Regions from separate parts of the Rothia sp. 110740021-2 genome, predicted to be linked through region 2. Evidence: predicted binding sites of a transcription regulator. Region 2 holds the regulator's gene; each other region holds the start of a gene.
The links. Region 2 encodes LexA, which represses DNA repair genes until DNA is damaged. Its sites were predicted from a motif close to TCGAACANNTGTTCGA; they were not measured.
Positions count from the first base shown of each region.

Region 1 (5,027 bases), on a different contig from region 2:
TGCGCGAGCGCTTGGCAAAGATCGTTATCGGCCTGAACTACGACGGCGAGCCCGTCACCGCAGCCGATCTGAAGGCTGACGGCGCAATGTCCGTCATCCTGGCAGACGCTATCAACCCGAACCTGCTGCAGACCCTGGAGCACACCCCCGCTCTGATTCACGCCGGTCCCTTCGGCAACATTGCAACCGGTAACTCCTCCGTGGTCGCAGACTATGTTGGTCTGGAGTACTCCGACTACGTGATTACCGAGGCTGGCTTCGGCGCAGACATGGGTGCGGAGCGTTTCTTCAACGTCAAGTGCCGCGTCTCCGGCCTGAAGCCGGACGCAGCAGTGCTCGTTGTCACCGTGCGCTCCCTGAAGTCCCACTCCGGCCTGTACAAGATTGTTCCGGGCAAGCCTCTGCCCGAAGGTATGTTGCAGGAAAGCCCCTCCGACGTGGAGAAGGGTGCAGAGAACCTGAAGAAGCACATCGAGATTGTGCGCAACTTCGGTGTTCAGCCGGTTGTGGCAATCAACGCCTTCCCGACCGACTTTGAGTCCGAGCACGAGACCATCCGCCGTATCGCTGAGGAAGCTGGCGCTCGCGTCGCTATCCACCGTGGTGTGGCTGAGGGCGGTAAGGGCACCACCGACCTGGCCAACGTGGTTGCTGAGGCATGTGACGACGTTTCGGACCTGAAGTACACCTACGATCTTGAGGACTCCATCGAGACCAAGATTGAGAAGGTTGCCACCAAGGTCTACGGTGCGGACGGCATCTCTATTGCTCCCGCTGCCGCTAAGCAGCTGAAGCGTTTCGCTGAGCTGGGCTACTCGCACCTGCCGGTGGTTATTGCTAAGACTCACCTGTCCATCTCGTCGGATGCAACTCTGAAGGGTGCGCCGACCGGCTGGACCCTCCCCGTGCGTGAGGTTCGCCTGGCTGCTGGTGCTGGCTACGTCTACGCTATCTGCGGCACCATGCGCACTATGCCGGGCCTGAGCAAGAGCCCCGCAGCTGAGCGCATCGGCTTCGATGAGAACGGCGTGATGGTCGGCCTGTCTTAAGGCGACTGTGTTAGCTAATCTATAGCTAGTGGAGGCGGCGCTCCTTCCCCGCAGCGGGGGAGAGGCGCCGCTTTGCTGTGCCCGGCAGTTTACCGTGCCCGGTACCAGCAAATGGGGTGAACACCCAGGGTGGTTGCCGGTGAAAGGGGGAGCGTATTGGCGTTTTCGGTGCTGAACGGTGTGGTACTGAAGGAGTCTAAAACCCCTAGTGGAAGGGGATTGTAACCTTTCATGGAGACTCGAATGAGGCCTCTGCGGAGACTGTAAATGGTACGTATGGGTTAATAATTGGGCTCTATGCTTGCTTGAGTGTCAAGTTTTATCAACAATCTATAGAGGTTGATTTTTAGTGACACACTATCTTGTATTTTGTGAAAATATAGTTTTGACTAGGTGTTTTGCTCTTTGAATGGAGTTTCAGTGGGTGTGCCCAGTGAACCTGAAGGTAGGGCTGCTGTTATCGTTTTGTTATAAAAGCTCTACTTCCGCGGAATACCGGGCTAAAACCGGGGATTGAGCCTTCAAAATTACTAAGTGTGAAGCTTGGGTCAAAGGTGTGCAGAAGCGCCAAATGGGGGAAATATTAAACCTATTTTAGGTGAAATAAGTCACGCCAAAACCCGTAAAATGAAAATGGTACGTATGGATAGCCAAAAAATACCTATTTTTATTACAGAACGATTATATTGAGACTCAAGTCGCCAAAACCGGCTCCCCGCGCCAAATCGAGTGGCAAAACAATCCCAAAAAGTTTGCTACCATTAAGTCATCAAGTAATCGTGAGATTTCCAAAGTCCTCGGGTTGCTTGTGTTTGAGTGAGTGATAGATACCCCTGGGTGTCATGAGAAGCGACTGTGTATCGATGCGCAGTCGCTTCTCTGTTTAACTTTGGAATTTCACTGGAGTCTCAGATAGACGGGACCTGGCTAGAGCTTGTTCCGAGCGTGCTCCAGTATCTGTTCCCTGTGCATCCCGCACAGTCAATGCCGAATGCGCTCACAGGGAAGTGCTCTATATAGACTCCTCCTGCAATGTGGGAACCCCTACACTGGAACTATGACTACTTACCCCGAACCCACCCTCATCTTTGAAAACCCCGAACTGACTGTCCGAGCGTTCAGCGTCTCCGAGATGGACAACAGCGTCTACCTCATCACCATGCGCGCCACCGGTGAGCAGGTGCTCATTGACCCCGCAGACGAGGCAGAAGAACTCTATGCCTACACCCTCGATGCGCTTCTGAACGATTGCCCGCAGCTGGAACTGACCGACTCGGAAGACCGTCGCGTGCGCGTTATGGAGAAGGAAGAGGACTTCAACTCCCTTAGGCCCCGGGCAGTGGGTCTGACCGGCATCCTTGTCACCCACGGCCACTGGGACCATATTCGCGCTATTAAGGAGCTCGACCACCTCACCGGTGCCGTCACCTCCGCAGGTGCAGCTGACGCAGCCGCTATTAAGGAGCAGGAAGACTACACCGTCGAAGAGGAGCTGGCCGGCGGCGAAAGCTTCGACTTCTACCGCTCCGACACCGTCATCCGCTCGCTGCACGTGCCTGGCCACACCCCCGGATCCATCGTCTACACCCTCGAAACCAGCTGGGAAGACGGCACCCCCGCAACCCTGCTATTCACCGGTGATACTCTCTTCCCCGGCGGCGTGGGCAAGACCGACTCCCCGCAGCAGTTTGGTGAACTCTTCTCCAATGTGCTCGAAAAGCTCTTCGGCGGCTTTGAAGATGACGCAATCGTGCTGCCCGGCCACGGCCGCTCCACCACTCTCGGTGACGAGCGCCCACACCTGGAAGACTGGGCAACCCGCGGCTGGTAAACCGTGCCTGTCAGTCCGCCTCATATAAGTACTGCACCCTCAGGCCTTCACCGGTCGCATAATCCCGCCGGTGAAAGACATGAGGGTGTAGAATTTAAGTTCGAAGATAAGACGAAAGGATTTTCGATGACACCCCGCCCTGCACACGGTAGCACCGCACTCAAAGCGAACGATCTGACCAGCATCCGGGTTCAGGGTGCCCGCGAAAACAACCTCAAGAACGTAGACCTCACCATTCCGCGTGACGCGATGGTCGTCTTCACCGGCCTCTCCGGCTCCGGTAAGTCCTCCCTCGCCTTCGACACCATCTTTGCGGAAGGTCAGCGCCGCTACGTTGAGTCGCTGTCCTCCTACGCGCGTATGTTCCTCGGACAGGTCGACAAGCCCGACGTAGACTTCATCGAGGGCCTCTCCCCGGCGGTGTCTATCGACCAGAAGTCCACCTCCAAAAACCCGCGCTCAACCGTCGGTACCATCACCGAAATCTACGACTACATGCGTCTGCTCTGGGCGCGCATCGGCCACCCCCACTGCCCCGAATGTGGCGAAGAAATCACCCAGCAGACCCCGCAGCAAATCGTGGACATTCTGCAGGAATACCCCGAACGCACCCGCCTGCAGATTCTCGCGCCCGTCGTCAGCGCACGTAAGGGCGAATTCGTGGACCTCTTCAAGGACCTGCTGACCCAGGGCTACTCGCGTGCCCGCGTGGACGGCGAAACCGTGCAGCTCTCCGACCCGCCCAAGCTCGCCAAGCAGTACAAGCACACCATCGAGGTGGTCGTCGACCGCATCGTCATCAAGGACGGTATTCACCAGCGCCTGACCGACTCTATCGAAACCGCGCTCAAGCTTGCTGATGGCCGCGTGCTCATCGACTTCGTCGATCGTGAGCAGGACGACCCCGAACGCACCCGCTCCTTCAGCGAAAACCTCGCCTGCCCCAACAACCACCCGCTACAGATCGACACGATTGAGCCGCGAGCCTTCTCCTTCAACTCGCCGTTCGGTGCGTGTAGCGCCTGCGACGGCATCGGCTCGCGCCTGGAAGTGGACACTGACCTGCTCGTACCCAACCCCGACCTGACCCTCGGCGAGGGCGCTATCGCTCCCTGGTCGCAGGGCAAAGCAACCACCGAATACTGGCTGCGCCTGCTCGCGGGTCTGGGGGAGGAGCTCGGCTTCGACCTGAACACTCCCTTCAAAGACCTGCCCGCCAAGACCCGCGCTGCCATTCTGGACGGTAAGGACTATAAGGTTGAGGTGTCCTACCGCAACCGATTCGGCCGCGAACGCCGCTACACTTCCGGATTCGAGGGCGTGAAGGCGTACATCAAGCGCAAGCACGAAGAAACCGAATCGGACTTCGCCCGCGACCGCTACGAACAGTACATGCGTCAGGTCGCCTGCCCCTCCTGCGGCGGCGCGCGCCTGAACCCGACCATCCTCGGCGTGAAGGTTGGCGGCAAGTCCATCGCAGATATTACCGACCTGTCCCTAGCTGACGCACTTAGCTTTGTGCGTGGCCTGCAGCTCAGCGCCCGTGAAGCCAAGATTGGTGAGCAGGTCCTCAAGGAAATTGACGCGCGCCTGCAGTTCCTGCTGGACGTGGGCCTGGACTACCTGACCCTCTCACGCTCCGCCGGTACGCTCTCCGGCGGTGAGGCGCAGCGCATCCGCCTCGCAACCCAGATCGGTTCGGGTCTGGTTGGCGTGCTCTACGTGCTCGACGAGCCCTCTATTGGTCTGCACCAGCGCGATAACCGCCGCCTCATCGAAACCCTCACCAAGCTGCGCGATATGGGTAACACGCTTATTGTGGTCGAGCATGACGAAGACACCATGCGTGAAGCCGACTGGATCGTGGATGTAGGACCCGGCGCCGGCGAGCACGGCGGTGAAATCGTGCACTCCGGCAGCTTTGAGGAGTTGCTGAAGAACACCAAGTCCATTACCGGCGACTACATGGCTGGCCGCCGCACTATTGAGGTGCCCGCATCCCGCCGCCCCGTGGACAAGAAGCGTCAGCTGACCGTGCGCGGCGCCCGCGAAAACAACCTCAAGAACGTGACCGTGTCCTTCCCGCTGGGCGTATTTACCGCGGTGACCGGTGTGTCTGGCTCGGGTAAGTCCACCCTCGTCAATGA
Region 1 is NZ_JBSZFE010000001.1:968,970-973,996, forward strand. Features, by position in the region: gene ACUXHH_RS04040 (formate--tetrahydrofolate ligase) at 1-1,049, shown strand, start outside; gene ACUXHH_RS04045 (MBL fold metallo-hydrolase) at 2,107-2,880, shown strand; gene uvrA (excinuclease ABC subunit UvrA) at 3,007-5,027, shown strand, end outside.
Region 1: a site for LexA is predicted at 2,969-2,984, ahead of uvrA (excinuclease ABC subunit UvrA). Genes of this name have one in related genera too.

Region 2 (5,027 bases):
CCAGCGCCTCCGCTAAATCAGGACCCGACCAGTCGGTACCGCGAGCCACCGTCACCCAGCCCCGCTCGGGGTTGTAACGGGCATCGAGGCCAAGAGCCAGAAGATCAGAATTGGCATAACGAGCCAGAACACCTTCAAGCCAGGAAGAATCCGCCAGAGCCGCACTAGTCACGTTTACACGGTCCGGGCTCAAGCTCAGGGCGCGCTCCAGACTCTCAGCATTACGCACACCGCCGCTGACCTGAACACGAACCGGAGCGGAGCCGGTCATCCGGGCATTCTCAGCGCGGACAGCGGCAACCACCTCAGCCAGAACCTCAGTATTCGTGCCACGACCAAACGCTAAATCAAGATCAACCAGGTGAATCCAGCGAGCACCAGCCTTCACCCAGGTCAGAGCCGCCTCAACAGGGTCAAGGCGCTGCTCACCACCGGAGAGGGTGCCGCCCACCGGGCGCACCGCGTAGCCTTCAGAAATATCAACAGCGGGCAGAAGTTCAAGAATGGGTGCAGACATTAGTTACCTCCCGCAGCAGTAGCGGAGCCCTCAGAAGACAGGCGACCAGTCACCGCCAGGGATGCAACCCAGCGGCGCATAAACTCCGCACCCAGCTCGCCAGATTCCACCGGGCAGAATTGCACCGCCGTCAGCGGACCGTTCTCAACTGCCGCGATATAGGCAGGTTCGGTGACAGTCCAAGTCACCGCGGGAGGGGCAATATATTCAATGCTCTGATCAAAAGCCCACTCAAAAACGGCGTGCTCAGATTTGAAGTGAGCCTCACCCTCAAGATCCTTGAGCAGCGCGCTATCGGAGGAAGAACGCAGGGCAGACACACCGGGCACCAGGTCGCGGGTAGAAAGCTCCACACTCTCACCGGGCCATTCCCCCATGCACTGCACCTGAATCTGCCCCATCTGCGGATGCTTCACCGTAACGGAGTCGAAGAGGCAAGTCAACGCTGCACCGGCAACCAACATCGGACGACCGCCAGCCACACGGCGACCAATCACGCGCTCAGCATCCTTAGCTTTCAGATCTTCGTACGCCTCGAGAGAGCTCGCACCGCCGGTAACCACCATTCCGTCAGCCTCACGCAACTGATCGGGTATATCGGTCACGATAACCTGTGCCCCCGCATTCTGAAGAAGCTTCACCAGGGCGCCACGAGTTCCGGGTTTCCCCAAAACAGCAACCACAGGACGAGCGGTCTGAGCACTCTGTACAGATTCAGTTTCGACAGGTGTGGGTTCAACGGGAACAGGCATCGGTGCGCTCCTATTTCATAGGCTCAAGAATTTGGCTCAAGCGCTCTAGCTTGAGAGATGAAGAGTTCGGAGTCAAGACACCAACCTCATGCAGAAGCCAACCACACACGGGTCCATGCTTAGCGCTGAGTCTGAGGAATTTCCAGATGCTGACCGGTATCAACAGAGGTGCTAGTCAACGAGTTCAACTCCATAATACGAACCACAGTATCACGGGTGTCACCTTGCGGATCCACCGCCTGAGCAATATCCCACAGGGTCTCGCCGTGCTTGACCACAACGATGGTTCGAGTCGCCGAAGCGTTCTCCACGGAAGCAGAAGCCGCCGGGCCAAAGAAGCTAATAGCACCGAGCACAATCAGCACCGCCAAAGTCAGCAGAGGCAGCCCTTTCAGGAAACCGCGCACAGTACCAAGACGACGGATAGAAGAGGGAATCGCGCGCAGAAGCTCGCCGCCCTTAGCCTGAAGAACGCTCTTCAGTCGAGGCGCCTGTGGATCAGAGACAGTCTGCACACCAGAAGCTACAGAGCGAACCGGCGCCTGAGTGGAAGCCAAGGTGGCAGAAACGGTAGGAGCATGGGTAGGCAGAGCCATCGGCGCAGGGCGGGGTGCATGAGCCGCACGAGAAGAGCGAACAGACTGCGAAGATGCAGGCACACGAGAACGCCCCTGCACGGTGCGGGCGGACACAGTGCGGGCAGGGTGAAGTACCACCAAACCTGCCGGAAGGTGTGCAGAAGTGCCACGAGAAGCAATAGGTGCTGCAAGAGTCATTGTGGTTCCTTTCTCTCAGCTCGCCCCGGGGTTACCCCGCGGGTCTAGCAATGCCGAGCGATACCCGCTCGGAGGTCCTAGTTGAGTGATAACTATGGAGTGGTGATTGTTAAGCAATAACTATTGGATAGCTATTCTCTAGTTAGGTCAGAGCACCGGATACACCGGGTTGCGTTGGGTCGCCCCAGCACCCCCATCCCCTGCGCTCTCTCTTCGCCAGATGACCCCTAGAGCATCCGGGGTAGATAGTGCGAAGAGAGACAGAGGATTCGAATACATTCGAACACTCATTCACTCGCCCCTCCTGGAAGACTCCGGACCGAATCTTCGAATATTTTTCGAACATTCACCCGCAAATCCTGAGTTTCAGGAGAGATTCAAGAGTATATACGAAATTTTATTCTAAAGTATAGCAGATATGTACTAAAAATTTCTTCGAGCTTCGAAGAAAAAATCTAGAATATTTGTTTGAGTTTTTCGGTGTAGTGTTCTACACTGGTGTCAAGAGACGTTCCACACGCTCCTGATGAGTCCTACTCACAGCAGGTTTCTGTACCCGTTACAGCTTGGTTCTGTATCAAAATGCAGGTGCTACTGAGTGAGTTTTATAGGGCGGAGGCGCATACTCGTTGCCCGCGTATCGCTCCGGCACGGATAGAATTCCTCCACCCCCTGACGAGATAAGACCCATTTCGGCAGAACCAAAAAATCTTTAGGACACCATCGGAAAACGTGTGAAGCACCCATCCGTGCCCCGACCGGACTGTGTCTCAAACAGACTACAGAGACCGGAATACAGAATTCGGGGCACAGACCGAAGGAAAAGAAATGGCAACAGCACCCCGTCCGGCGCTGACCGCGCGCCAGCAGAAGATTCTTGACGCGATCCGCACCGAGATTGAACAAAAGGGTTACCCGCCGTCCATGCGCCAGATTGGTGACATGGTGGGTCTTGCATCCCTATCCTCGGTCACTCACCAGCTCGGTCGTCTCGAGACCATGGGCTACATTCGCCGCGACCCGAAGCTCCCCCGCGCCATTGAGGTGCTGGATGAGAACGGCGTCGGCATCCACGGTAGTTCCTCCTCGTCCCTGCCCGAGCTGCCGAATTTCGAAGTCGGCGATGAAGACCTCGTACCCGTTCCCCTGGTTGGACGAATTGCAGCGGGCGGTCCCATCACCGCCGAGCAGTCCGTGGAGGATGTGCTTGCCCTGCCCCGCCAGCTGGTAGGTAACGGCAAGCTCTTCATGCTCAAGGTCAAGGGCGATTCCATGATTGACGCCGCAATCTGCGACGGCGACTGGGTGGTTGTCCGCGAGCAGCACACCGCAGACAACGGCGATATCGTTGCTGCTCTGCTCGACGATGAAGCAACCGTGAAGGTGTTCCGTCAGGTTGACGGCCACACCTGGCTCATGCCGCGCAACTCTAACTACGAGCCGATTATGGGTGACCGCGCAACCGTCATGGGTAAGGTCGTCTCCGTGCTGCGCAGTCTCTAGAAGACGCGGGCTCTCACCAGCGCAGCCTCTAAAAGCAGCTGGGTCTAAATAGCACGACTTCTAACAGACATAACCGTTAGGCCTTTTAGCTCTCTATAGAAATCATCCCGGTGATACGTGAACGTTCACGTATCACCGGGATGATTCCTATATGTCCAAATTTATAGCCCAAAGCGGAGCGGCGGTGCGGCATGGAATGAATCTCGCCCGAGCTAACGCTCAATACTTGCTGAAAGACGAGCCAGCGCACCCATCACGGCTGCCTTATTCTGCGTCGACCACATCGGCGGCATCGCCTTCATCAAGAAACCGCCGTAACGTTTAGTCGCAACACGAGAATCCAGCACAGCCACCACGCCGCGGTCAGACACCGAACGAATCAGGCGGCCCGCCCCCTGCGCCATACGAATCGCCGCATGGTGAGCAGAAACCGCCATAAAGCCGTTACCGCGGTGACGGTTCACCGCCTCCGTACGCGCCTGCGCAATCGGATCATCCGGGCGCGGGAACGGAATGCGGTCCATCACCACCAGGCGGCAAGAGTCACCGGGAACGTCCACGCCCTGCCATAGGCTCATCGTTCCGAACAGACACGAGTCAACGTCCTCGCTGAACTCCTCCACTAGAGCCTTGAGCGAAGACTCCCCCTGCAGAAGAATGTTCAGGTCGCTATGCTCACGCATGTACTCGGCGGCACGCTCAGCAGCACGCTTTGAGGAAAACAGGCCCAGGGCACCGCCCTCCGACGCCTCGCACAGCTCACGCAGACGCTCCAGCTGACCCTCATGCACACCAAATCCCGGAGGTTTCAAATCCCCGGCAACATACATAATGCCCTGCTTGCGGTAGTCGAAAGGCGAACCCACGTCGATGCTCGTCCAGCGCGGCGCGCCCTCGCCCTGCAGTCCCAGGGCGGCGGCTGCAACATCAAAAGAGTCACCCACCGTTAGGGTCGCACTCGTCAAAATCACGGTGCGGTCAGCGAACAGTCCGTCACGCAACTGCAGACCGACGCTCAACGGGGCGATGTTCAGGGTCGCCGGGTCGGTATCGGAAGCAGCAACGTAGCGGCCGTTCTCCCAGCCACCCTGACGAGAAATCCACAGCACGTCCTGCTCAGCAGATGCCTCCAGAATGCGGCTACTCATATCGTGCACCTCAGAGACACGCGAGCGCGCCATCTGCAGGCCAGCGTCAACGTCCTGACCGTCCGGTTTGGTATCGGACAGGGCGGTGCGGGCGGCATCATTTACCGCAGAAATAGCGGTCAAAAGGCGACCGTCCAGGCCCTTCAACAGGCCCTCAGCAAGACCCTCGAAAGCAGTCTCCAGGGTGCCGGCAGCCATTTCCAGTGCGCCGGAATCAGCCTTCGAATGCTTCTTCACGCTACGTGCCGCACGGCGAACCATCGCAACCGTCAAAGAACCAGACACGGCACCGGTCACACGGTCCACCAGCTCATGAGCCTCATCAATAATG
Region 2 is NZ_JBSZFE010000002.1:23,752-28,778, forward strand. Features, by position in the region: gene ACUXHH_RS06100 (HisA/HisF-related TIM barrel protein) at 1-517, opposite strand, end outside; gene ACUXHH_RS06105 (imidazole glycerol phosphate synthase) at 517-1,269, opposite strand; gene ACUXHH_RS06110 (LysM peptidoglycan-binding domain-containing protein) at 1,389-2,045, opposite strand; gene lexA (transcriptional repressor LexA) at 2,874-3,548, shown strand; gene ACUXHH_RS06120 (ATP-dependent DNA helicase) at 3,761-5,027, opposite strand, start outside.

Region 3 (5,027 bases), on a different contig from region 2:
GTGCCAGAGTAATAACAACACCGTCCGCAATCTGAAGCTGCAACTTATTGTTCTCAAAATCAGTGCTGACAACGGTGCCGTAGATGCCGGAACCAGTCATCACCTGGGTGCCGAGGACGAGAGACTGCTGCATTGCGCGCAGTTCCTCCACCTGCTTACGCTGACGCTTCTGGGCGGAGAACATCATCCATGCCAGCAGCGCCATCATGGCAATCATAATCAGGAGGTTAAAATCCATGGTCTCACTTTCACATCCGCACCCGTGCCGCTCACCGCGAGGGTTGAGCCTACCAGAAGGTGTGGAATCGTAGATACAGTACGTATCCATCCTACGCGAGAGCATGAGCTTTAGCGCCCCGAACCAGCATTTTTGTGAGGTTAACCTGAGTTTTGGACTCTCTCGGCGTAATTTCTGTCCCCAGAAGAAGCCCGGCAGAGCCCGATGGAACCCAAAAGCGCCTGCAGAAGAGTTGCAGAAAGATACGTTGCCGAAAAATACAAGGAGCGCACACAGAAAACCCGCAGGAGGCTGATACCTCCCACGGGCTACTGCTGTTTTATCAGTTGATGCGGGACTAGAGCTGAATTTCGGGTGCTTCCAAGCCGAGGTGCTCCCACGCCGCGGGCAGAGCCACACGACCGCGCGGGGTGCGACCAATCAGGCCCTCACGCACCAGGTACGGCTCGGCAACCGTCTCCACGGTCTCAGTCTCCTCACCCACCGCAATAGCGAGGGTAGACAGACCTACCGGGCCGCCGCCGAACTTGTGAATCAGCGCCTCCAGCACGACACGGTCCAGGCGGTCCAGGCCGCGTGAATCCACCTCGTACATGTCCAGCGCGGTTGCGGCATCATGCGCGTTAATACGATCCACGCCGTTCACCAGCGCCCAGTCACGCACACGGCGCAGCAGACGGTTCGCAATACGCGGCGTGCCGCGGGAACGACCAGCAATCTCGGTGAAGCCCTCGGAGGTGATCTGCATGTCCATCAGACCCGCGCTACGGCGAAGTACCAGCTCAAGCTCCTCCACCGAGTAGAACTCCAGGTGACCGGTAAAACCAAAACGGTCACGCAAAGGGCCGGGCAGCAAACCTGCACGGGTCGTCGCACCCACGAGAGTGAACTGCGGCAGCTCCAGCGGAATGGAAGTCGCACCCGCACCCTTACCGACCACAATGTCCACGCGGAAATCTTCCATCGCCATGTACAGCATTTCCTCAGCCGGGCGGCTCATACGGTGAATCTCATCCAGGAACAGCACCTCACCGGGAGTCAGCGAAGACAGAATCGCCGCCAAATCACCCGAATACTGAATCGCCGGGCCGGAGGTGATGCGCAGCGGCGCCTCCATCTCTGCCGCAATAATCATCGCGAGAGTGGTCTTACCCAGACCGGGAGGGCCCGACAGCAACACATGATCGGCGCTACGGCCACGCATCTTTGAAGCCTCCAGCACCAGAGACAGCTGCTGACGCACACGACGCTGACCCACAAAGTCGTCCAGGGACTTAGGGCGCAGTGCTGCCTCAATCATCTTCTCTTCAGGCTCTTCTTCCATCGCCACCAGGCGCTGGGCGGGGGCTGAAGATGCCTGAGTGCCGGGCACCTGACCGGGAAAATACCCGCCGGAAACCAGGGACGCCGCGGGCTGCGGCTCATAGGGATTCTGGCTCATAGAATTCTTCTTTCACAAAAGTTTGAGTGGGATACGTCGAACAGGGCGCGCCGCTTAGTGGCGACCCACCGTGTTCTGAGTACCCAAAGAGGCGAGCACACCGCGCAGAGCCACACCCACCGGCTCAGTCTCTGCGGCAGGGTTGTGCTGCACGTAAGCGTCAATAGCGGCGGAAGCGTCCTTCTCACTCCAGCCCAGGGAGGTGAGAGCGTCAAGCACCTGCGGCTTCCAGACGATGCCCTGACTCAGCGGCAGCTCATCGGTCTGGCCATCACTGAGAATCAGCTTGCCAGCAAGCTCCAGCACAATACGGCGGGCACCCTTCGGACCAATACCGGGAACCTTCGTGAACGCCTTATCGTCACCGGTCGCCACGGCGCGCTCCACCTCTGCGGCAGTGTGAACGCTCAACACCGCCAGGGCAATACGAGGACCAATACCGGACACCGAAAGCATCATATCGAACACTTCACGCTCGGCAGGCTCCGAAAAACCATAGAGAGTCATCGACTCTTCACGCACAATCATGGTGGTCAGCACGGTAGCTTCCTCACCGGTGCGCAGCTTGGAGAGAGTACGCGCAGTCGCGTACACGAGCATGCCGAAACCGTTCACGTTAATCACCGCATGATCAAGGCCCACCTGAGCCACACGACCGGTCAGGGATGCAATCATTTTCTCTCCACCTTTCAACACCGCGCCCACAGATAGAGGCTCACGGCAGTGTGAGGGCACCGGGAACTCCGGCACCCACAGAACGCACTCCCCCAATTCAACGGGGAGACACTACAAGTATATTAGAATATTTCTTCTGAAATCAAGCATATATTCGAACTTCTTAGCGAATATACGCGAGCCAGTGCGAGGGGTACAAAAGCCCACAAAGGCACCTCTAGCGGCGAGCGCGCGCCTCCGCCTCCATCCAGGCACGCTGCGCCGGAGTCAACGACCCGCCACGACGAGCCTGAACAGGGCGTGAACCCTGGTGAGTCTGCGTCTGAGCAGACATGTTAATACCCGAACCGATGCCGCCGCCACGCCAACCGTGACAAATCGCAATCGCCAGAGCATCGGCAGCGTCGGCGGGTTTTGGCATGGAATCCAAACCCAAAATACGGGTCACCATACGACCCACCGATGCCTTATCGGCACGGCCGCTACCGGTCACGGCCGCCTTCACCTCCGAAGGGGTATGGAAGAACACCGGCACGCCGCGCATTGCAGCCGCAGAAATCACCGCACCCGAAGCATGCGCCGTACCGATCACCGTGTTCACCTGTTCCTGGGCGAAGACACGCTCAATGGCGAGGGCGTCCGGCTTGTAGGTGTCGAGCCAGTGGGAGGCGGCGTTGAAAATCCAGAAAATACGCTGGTCCAGGGACTCCGCCGGGATCGTGCCAGCAACACCCACGTTCACGAAGTGCGCCTTACGATTAGCAGTCATATCAAGCATGGAGAAGCCACAGCGAGTCAGACCAGGATCAACGCCCATAATGCGGGTCGCACCCGAAACACGCTCCACAGCGGTGGCGGTATGATTCTCACGCATGCTATCGCGTGCGGCAGGTTGAGCGGCAGACATCATCTCCCCTTTCGACAAACTTCCTCTAGAATCTCTAGATTCTAGCCCTTCAGAATCCTAGCACCCGGCACCAGGGCACGCCATGAGAACGGTCACCACGAGTACGGCCACTACTCGTGCCATCCCCAAGACGCTAAGAAGCCACTCCCCCAACCAGCCACCCTACGGCGGCTCGATTAAAGGAGCGGCTTCTTCAAACGTCAGATATCAGAATCCGAGGGATTACTCAGCTTCCAGCTCTGCCATAACCTCAGCAGAAACATTAGCGTTAGAGTAGACGTTCTGAACGTCGTCAAGCTCTTCAATAGCGTCTGCCAGCTTCATGAACTTCTTAGCACCCTCAGCGTCCAGGTCAACCTGCATAGTCGGGCGGAAGACCGGGTCGTCATTGTTATACTCGAGCTCAGCCTCGTCCAGCGCCTTACGGATCTCGGGCAGGTCGGTTGCTGCGGAAACAACGGTGAACACGTCGCCCTCGTCCAGAACCTCTTCAGCGCCTGCATCCAGAACAGCCATCAGAACGTCATCCTCGGTCAGGCCGTCAGTCTTGGTGACCTCAGCAACGCCCTTACGCTCGAAGAGGAACGCAACCGAACCCTGGTCAGCCATGGTACCGCCGTTACGGGTCACAGCCAGGCGAACCTCAGACGCTGCACGGTTACGGTTATCAGTCAGACACTCAATGTACAGAGCGGTACCCTGCGGGCCGCGTGCTTCGTACATGATTTCGGTGTAGTCAATGGTCTCACCGGTCAGGCCAGCGCCACGCTTGATTGCGCGGTCAATGTTGTCGTTAGGAACGGAGTTCTTCTTCGCCTTCGACACAGCCAGGTCAAGAGCGGGGTTACCAGCAATATCAGCACCGCCCATACGTGCTGCAACTTCAATTGCCTTAATGAACTTCGCGAAGGCCTTCGCACGCTTAGCGTCAATAGCGGCCTTCTTGTGCTTAGTAGTCGCCCATTTAGAGTGACCGGACATTCGTATCTCCCTTAGTCAAAACCTCCGTGCGGGCACGGCGAAACGTCCCACGCACCGTACTGTACTCACATAACTATACCGTAGCGGAGGCGCACACCACCTCAGAAAGTGCACGCCACCACCAGGAATAGGTTAGCGGGGGCGAGACGCAGCCGAAGCGCGTGCCTTCTCCACCAGCGAGTCGTCAATCGTGTTCGGCGTGAACTCGCCAAACTTACGCTGAGCCGCCTGCTCAATCAGGTAGTCCGAAATCTTCGGGTTCTTCGGCAGCAGCGAACCGTGCAGGTAGGTGCCAATCACGTTGTGCACGCGCGCACCCTCATACGCATCGGTCACGTTGTTGCCCTCGCCCTTGGTGACGGTCGCCAGCGGGGTGCAGCCGGAACCCAGGTAAGTCAGGCCCGAGTGGTTTTCAAAACCAATCACGGTGCCGAACTCCTCAGACTCCTCAACAATGTTGCCGATCAGGCGGTCATCGCCGCCGACCGTGTGCGCATCAAAAATGCCGATACCCTTCAGCGCCTCACCCTCACGGGTGCGGAATTCCTTGCCGAACAGCTGGTACAGGCCACAAATGACGAGCATCGGCACGCCAGCCTCAGCCAGCGAGCGCAGCGTGTCACCGTTCGCGTGCAGGTCATCCTGAATCACGGACTGACCCGAGTCCTGGCCGCCGCCGCCCAGAATGATGTCAACATCTTCCGGGAAAGGCTGACCGGGGTTGTGGTCCAGAATCTGCACGTCAAAGCCGTGCGCCTGCGCGCGACGAGCCAACGCCAGAGTGT
Region 3 is NZ_JBSZFE010000001.1:997,511-1,002,537, reverse strand. Features, by position in the region: gene yajC (preprotein translocase subunit YajC) at 1-238, opposite strand, end outside; gene ruvB (Holliday junction branch migration DNA helicase RuvB) at 576-1,562, opposite strand; gene ruvA (Holliday junction branch migration protein RuvA) at 1,734-2,354, opposite strand; gene ruvC (crossover junction endodeoxyribonuclease RuvC) at 2,572-3,261, opposite strand; gene ACUXHH_RS04140 (YebC/PmpR family DNA-binding transcriptional regulator) at 3,484-4,242, opposite strand; gene ACUXHH_RS04135 (type 1 glutamine amidotransferase) at 4,375-5,027, opposite strand, start outside.
Region 3: a site for LexA is predicted at 2,497-2,512, ahead of ruvA (Holliday junction branch migration protein RuvA). Genes of this name have one in related genera too.

Region 4 (5,027 bases), on a different contig from region 2:
CGCGTTCCGCGAAGTTCTCGTGCATTTCACGCACCTGCTGCGGGTGTATGCGAGCGCCGCCGGCAGACTCGTCTTCTGCGAGCACTTCTGCGTGAGTTTCTTCCGGCGCGCCCAGTTCTTCCGACGCTGCAATATCTGCAGGTGCCGCAGATTCAGCGGAAGTTGCGGGCAGTTCGGAAGCTTCGAGGGGATTCTCCTCTGGTTGGCTCTCTGCTTCCGCGGCGGGTACTGCGGGTGCGACAACCTGAACCTTGCCGAACAGTGCCGGGGTCGGACGAACCGGCTTGGCGGGGTCAGCCGCGGGCACAGCTACGGGAGTTGCGGATGCGGCTATGGGGGCTACGGGGGCAGACTGCGGTTCAGTCTTCTGCACGGGAGCGGTAGCCCTCTCCCCCGCCGCCTCTGCAGGCTGTACCTGCTTTACAGGTGCCGGCTTGGGCGCGGCAGGTTTCGGTGCAGCCGGCTTCGGAGCTGCAGGCTTGGACACAGGCGGCTTAGGTGATTCCGCCTTCGCGGGCTCCTTGCGGGGCTCCTCTTCGTCGGTGCCCATGCCCTGCAGGGCGCTGAGCAGCTTCAGGCGCAGGTCCTCGCCCAGACCGAGCGCCGGGTCAGCATCCTCAGACACCGAGGAAGCGTACAGGCGCACACCCTGCGTGCTCGCCATAGTAGCGGCAGGCACGGGGCGGGTACCAGAATGCATCAGGTCAGCCGGGGTGGGCACGCGAAAGGCCGGACGGGAGGAATCCTCACACTCAACAGCCTGCTCAGCCGTGGCAGATACGGATTCCGATACACCAGATTCCGGGCGCGGCGAAGCGCCCCCTCGCGCACGCTGCGTTGCCGCAGCAATACGCGCAAGGGGGCTCGAAGCGACCGGGCGGACACCCTGTTCCACAGAAACCGCCCCGGAACCACAACCGTTCACGCCGCTGCCCTCAGACTCCGCAGGAAGGGGCACTACGCGTCCCAACCAGCCACGTTAGACTCCCAAGCCAGAGACGCCGGAATAGCGTCCAGGTAGGAATCCATGTTGCGGCGAGTCTCACCCATGGAGTCGCCACCAAACTTCTCCAGTGCCGCCTCAGCGAGCACTAGGGCGACCATAGCCTCCGCCACCACGCCAGCGGCGGGAACAGCACACACGTCCGAACGCTGGTGGTGGGCGCGGGCCTCTTCACCGGTGGACGTGTCAATGGTCTTCAGGGCCTTCGGCACGGTCGCAATGGGCTTCATTGCCGCGCGCACACGCAGCAGGTCACCGATGCTCATACCACCCTCAATACCACCTGCACGGTTGGTATCGCGGGTGACGCCATTTTCGCCAATGGAAATCTCGTCGTGAGCTGCAGTGCCGGGGCGGTCAGCGGTCGCGAAACCGTCGCCAACCTCAACGCCCTTAATGGCCTGAATACCCATCAGAGCCGCGGCAAGGCGCGCGTCCAAGCGGCGGTCCCAGTGCACGTACGAACCCAGTCCGGGAGGCATACCGTACGCGAGCACTTCAACCACACCGCCGAGAGTCTCACCGTCCTTGTGCGCCTCATCCACGCGCTGAACCATCGCGTCGGAGGTTGCCTTGTCGAAGCAGCGCAGCGGGTCAGCGTCCAGCTCCTCAACGTTGCGGGGCGAAGGTACCGGGGCACCCTCAGGAGCGTGCACGCCACCCACAGCTACGGTGTGAGAAACCAGCTCAACACCCAGAGCCTTCAAAATCTGTGCGGCAACCACGCCAAGAGCTACGCGGGTCGCAGTCTCACGCGCGGAGGCGCGCTCCAGCACCGGGCGAGCTTCAGAGAAGTTGTACTTCTGCATACCCGCAAAATCGGCATGACCGGGGCGCGGACGAGTCAGCGCAGCGTTACGCGCACGACCCTCAATCAGCTTCGGATCCACCGGGTCGGAGCTCATCACGTCAGTCCACTTGGGCCACTCGGTGTTCGCAATCTCAATCGCGACCGGGCCGCCCTGAGTCAGGCCGTGACGCACACCGCCCAGGATGCGCACGCGGTCCTCCTCGAACTTCATGCGGGCACCGCGGCCGTAGCCGAGGCGGCGGCGAGCCAGGGCGTCACGCACCATGTCGCTGGTGAGTTCCACACCGGCGGGTACGCCCTCAATAATGCCGACGAGCGCCTCGCCGTGGGATTCTCCGGCAGTGAGCCAACGCAGGGCCATAGGTTAACCTCTTTTCATCGCACCCGCACCGCAGCGCAGGAGGAAGGAATAATAATTCTTCACGTGTATAAATAGTGTATAAAATGCCTGTTTACTGAGCGAGTGAAAGCACGCTTTTTTCACGAAACGGAAGCACGAGGCGCAAGATCAACCGCCGCACACATCGCATTCACCAAGCCCAGCAGCTCACCCTCAGACAGGGTGCGGTCAGTAAAAATCAGAACCTGCTCCACCGCCTGATACAGCAGCATCTCCAGGCCAGAAACCACCGTACCGCCGTTCGCCTCCCAAGCGCTCGCCAGCACCGAAGGCCACGGGTTATACGCAACATCGAGCAGTACCGGCCGGTGCGTCACGGAGGCGCCCTTCAGCCCGCTCAGCTGGCTCGCCCACTCGTCCGCCGCATGAGCCGGAAGAGTAGACACCACCGGGTGATGACCGCGCTCAGCAAGATTCTGCGGCAAATCAGCCAACGTAATCTGTTCCAGCTGAACGCCCAGGCGGCCCGCCGCCTCCTGCACACTACCGAGCTTATGCAACGAACGGGCGTACACGCTCACGCGGCGGTACCCCAGCGCGTGCAGCGCCGCCAAAGCAGAAATAGCGGTCGCTCCCCCACCCACAATCGCGGCAGAATCCTTGAGCGGTTCCGGTTCCAAACCGGCGTGGCGCAGCGCGTTCACAATGCCAATGACGTCCGTATTATGCCCCAGAATCTTCTCACCACGCGGATACACCGTATTCACCGCACCGGTCACCTGCGCCATCTCGCTAATCTCATCGCAATACTGGATGACCGCGGTCTTCAACGGCATCGTCACCGACAGACCTGCAATATACGGAGCATCCTCCGTACCGTCCGGGTGTCGCACACCGTACATCATCGCCGGCAAATCATCAGGCAAAGTATCGCGGCGCTCATACCCCAAATTCTGCTCACCCAAAAAGTCATACGCCGCACGATGCAACGCGGGTGACAGGGAATGGGAAATCGGGTGCCCCAGCACGTAGGCACGGCGAAGATACGGGGCTTCACGGTACGGCTCAGTCTTCATCGGTACTCTCTCGCTCTCAACGCTGGGGACTTGCGGACACGCACGCCACGAACCCACGTTCATAGGCGCACTCTACCCATTTTAAGGGACAAACCACTATTCGGGTACAGCAAAGGCGGGCACCTCCCCCACTCTCGTGGAGGCGGTACCCGCCTCAGCAAGGAACCTTCAGTCCAAAGCTACCGAATCGTAGCTACCTGCTGAACCAATCAGCTACAGCTTAGCTACAACGGTTCGGGTGCTTAGAACACCACTGGTTGTACTCTTCAACATAACGCTGGTGCTCAGCATAAGTGCGGGAATACTTGGTCTCACCGGAATCCAGGTCCACAGTCACCCAGTAGAAGTACGGGTTCTTCTCGGGAGCTGCAGCAGCCTTAATCGAAGCCAGCTGCGGGGAACCAATCGGACCCTTAGGAAGACCCTTATTCGCATAAGTATTGTACTTATTGCTCTTATCGGCCTTCTGCTCTTCAGTCAGGTGGTACGAGCGGACACCCAGACCGTAGGTCACGGTCGCATCCGACTGAATCAGACCCGAGGTCTCACCATCAGGGTTGTTCAGACGGTTCTCAATGATGCCTGCAACCGCCACGTAGTCCTTCGGCTGAGCCTCAAGTTCCACGATAGAGGCAATAGTCAGAACCTCAAAGATCTTCTGATCGCCGCTCACACCGGCTTCCTTCAGGTCAGCCTTGGTCTTATCAACCATGGTCTGAATAACCTTCTTGATGTCGGTATCCTTCGGGAAGCGGTACTCACCCGGGTGCAACCAGCCCTCAATCGACGGGAAGTTGCTCGGCACGCCGTACTGGGTGTAGTTGCTGATCGCGTCCTCAACCTGCTTGCGGGTGAACGCGCCATCGGAGCCAGAAACAATCAGATCGATGGTCTCGCTCACGCGCTTACCCTGAGGAATAGCCAGGTACAGTACGTTGCTGTTCGCCTGAATAATCGTGTTGATAGCGTTCGAGCTGCTCATGTGCTGCTGCAATTCATAGGTGCCAGGCTGCAAGTACTTACCCTTGCTCTCCTTGGCGTACACCTCAAGGAACTTATCAGCATCAGCAATGACGCCAGCATTTTCTAGCTCAGCAGCCACCTGCGCGGTGGACTGGCCGGAACGAATCGTGAAAGTTACGGTCATGCCGTTACCGCCACCCGAGTAGTCACGATTCTTGAACGGGTCGTAGCGAGTAATCAGGGCACCAGAAATGATGACCAGAGCCACGACAAACAGGGAAATTGCGCTCAGCAAAACGGCGCGGCGGCGGCGCTTACGCGCACGCAACGTAGCCACCGACACGATTTCCTGTTCCATCGTAATGCCGGTAATACCCTTACGTTCGTCCTCAGCCGTAGGCCTAAAGAGGTCGAGCCCGCTCTCTTCGGGCTGTTTATTCTGTTCGGTCACTGAAGGTTCTCCGTTTCGTTGACGGCACCAACCGCGGTCCCTTCTGACTCGGACGGTCGGTTTTCTTCGTGGGCCGGATCGCTCACCTTGTACCCGGCTACGGACTGCCCCGCCTTGAGGGCATCCAGGCTGTACTGCAAAATGTTCACAGCCGCCACCTGGTCAACCATAGTCTTGAAATCTCGGCTGGAAACCCCAGCCTCGTGCAGTGCACGGTGAGCGCTCACGGTGGTGAGTCGCTCATCCACCAGCCAAATATTAATATGTGTTTTCTCTTCGGCATCCAGCTCGGAGCGCAGAGCCTGCGCGTACTCCCTAGCCATTTCCGTGGAGGGAGAATCCCCACCACGCATGGTCTTCGGAAGCCCGACGAAAACCTCCAC
Region 4 is NZ_JBSZFE010000001.1:1,031,977-1,037,003, reverse strand. Features, by position in the region: gene ACUXHH_RS04280 (shikimate kinase) at 1-958, opposite strand, end outside; gene aroC (chorismate synthase) at 958-2,175, opposite strand; gene ACUXHH_RS04270 (shikimate dehydrogenase) at 2,295-3,230, opposite strand; gene mltG (endolytic transglycosylase MltG) at 3,451-4,644, opposite strand; gene ruvX (Holliday junction resolvase RuvX) at 4,641-5,027, opposite strand, start outside.
Region 4: a site for LexA is predicted at 3,319-3,334, ahead of ACUXHH_RS04270 (shikimate dehydrogenase). Genes of this name have one in related genera too.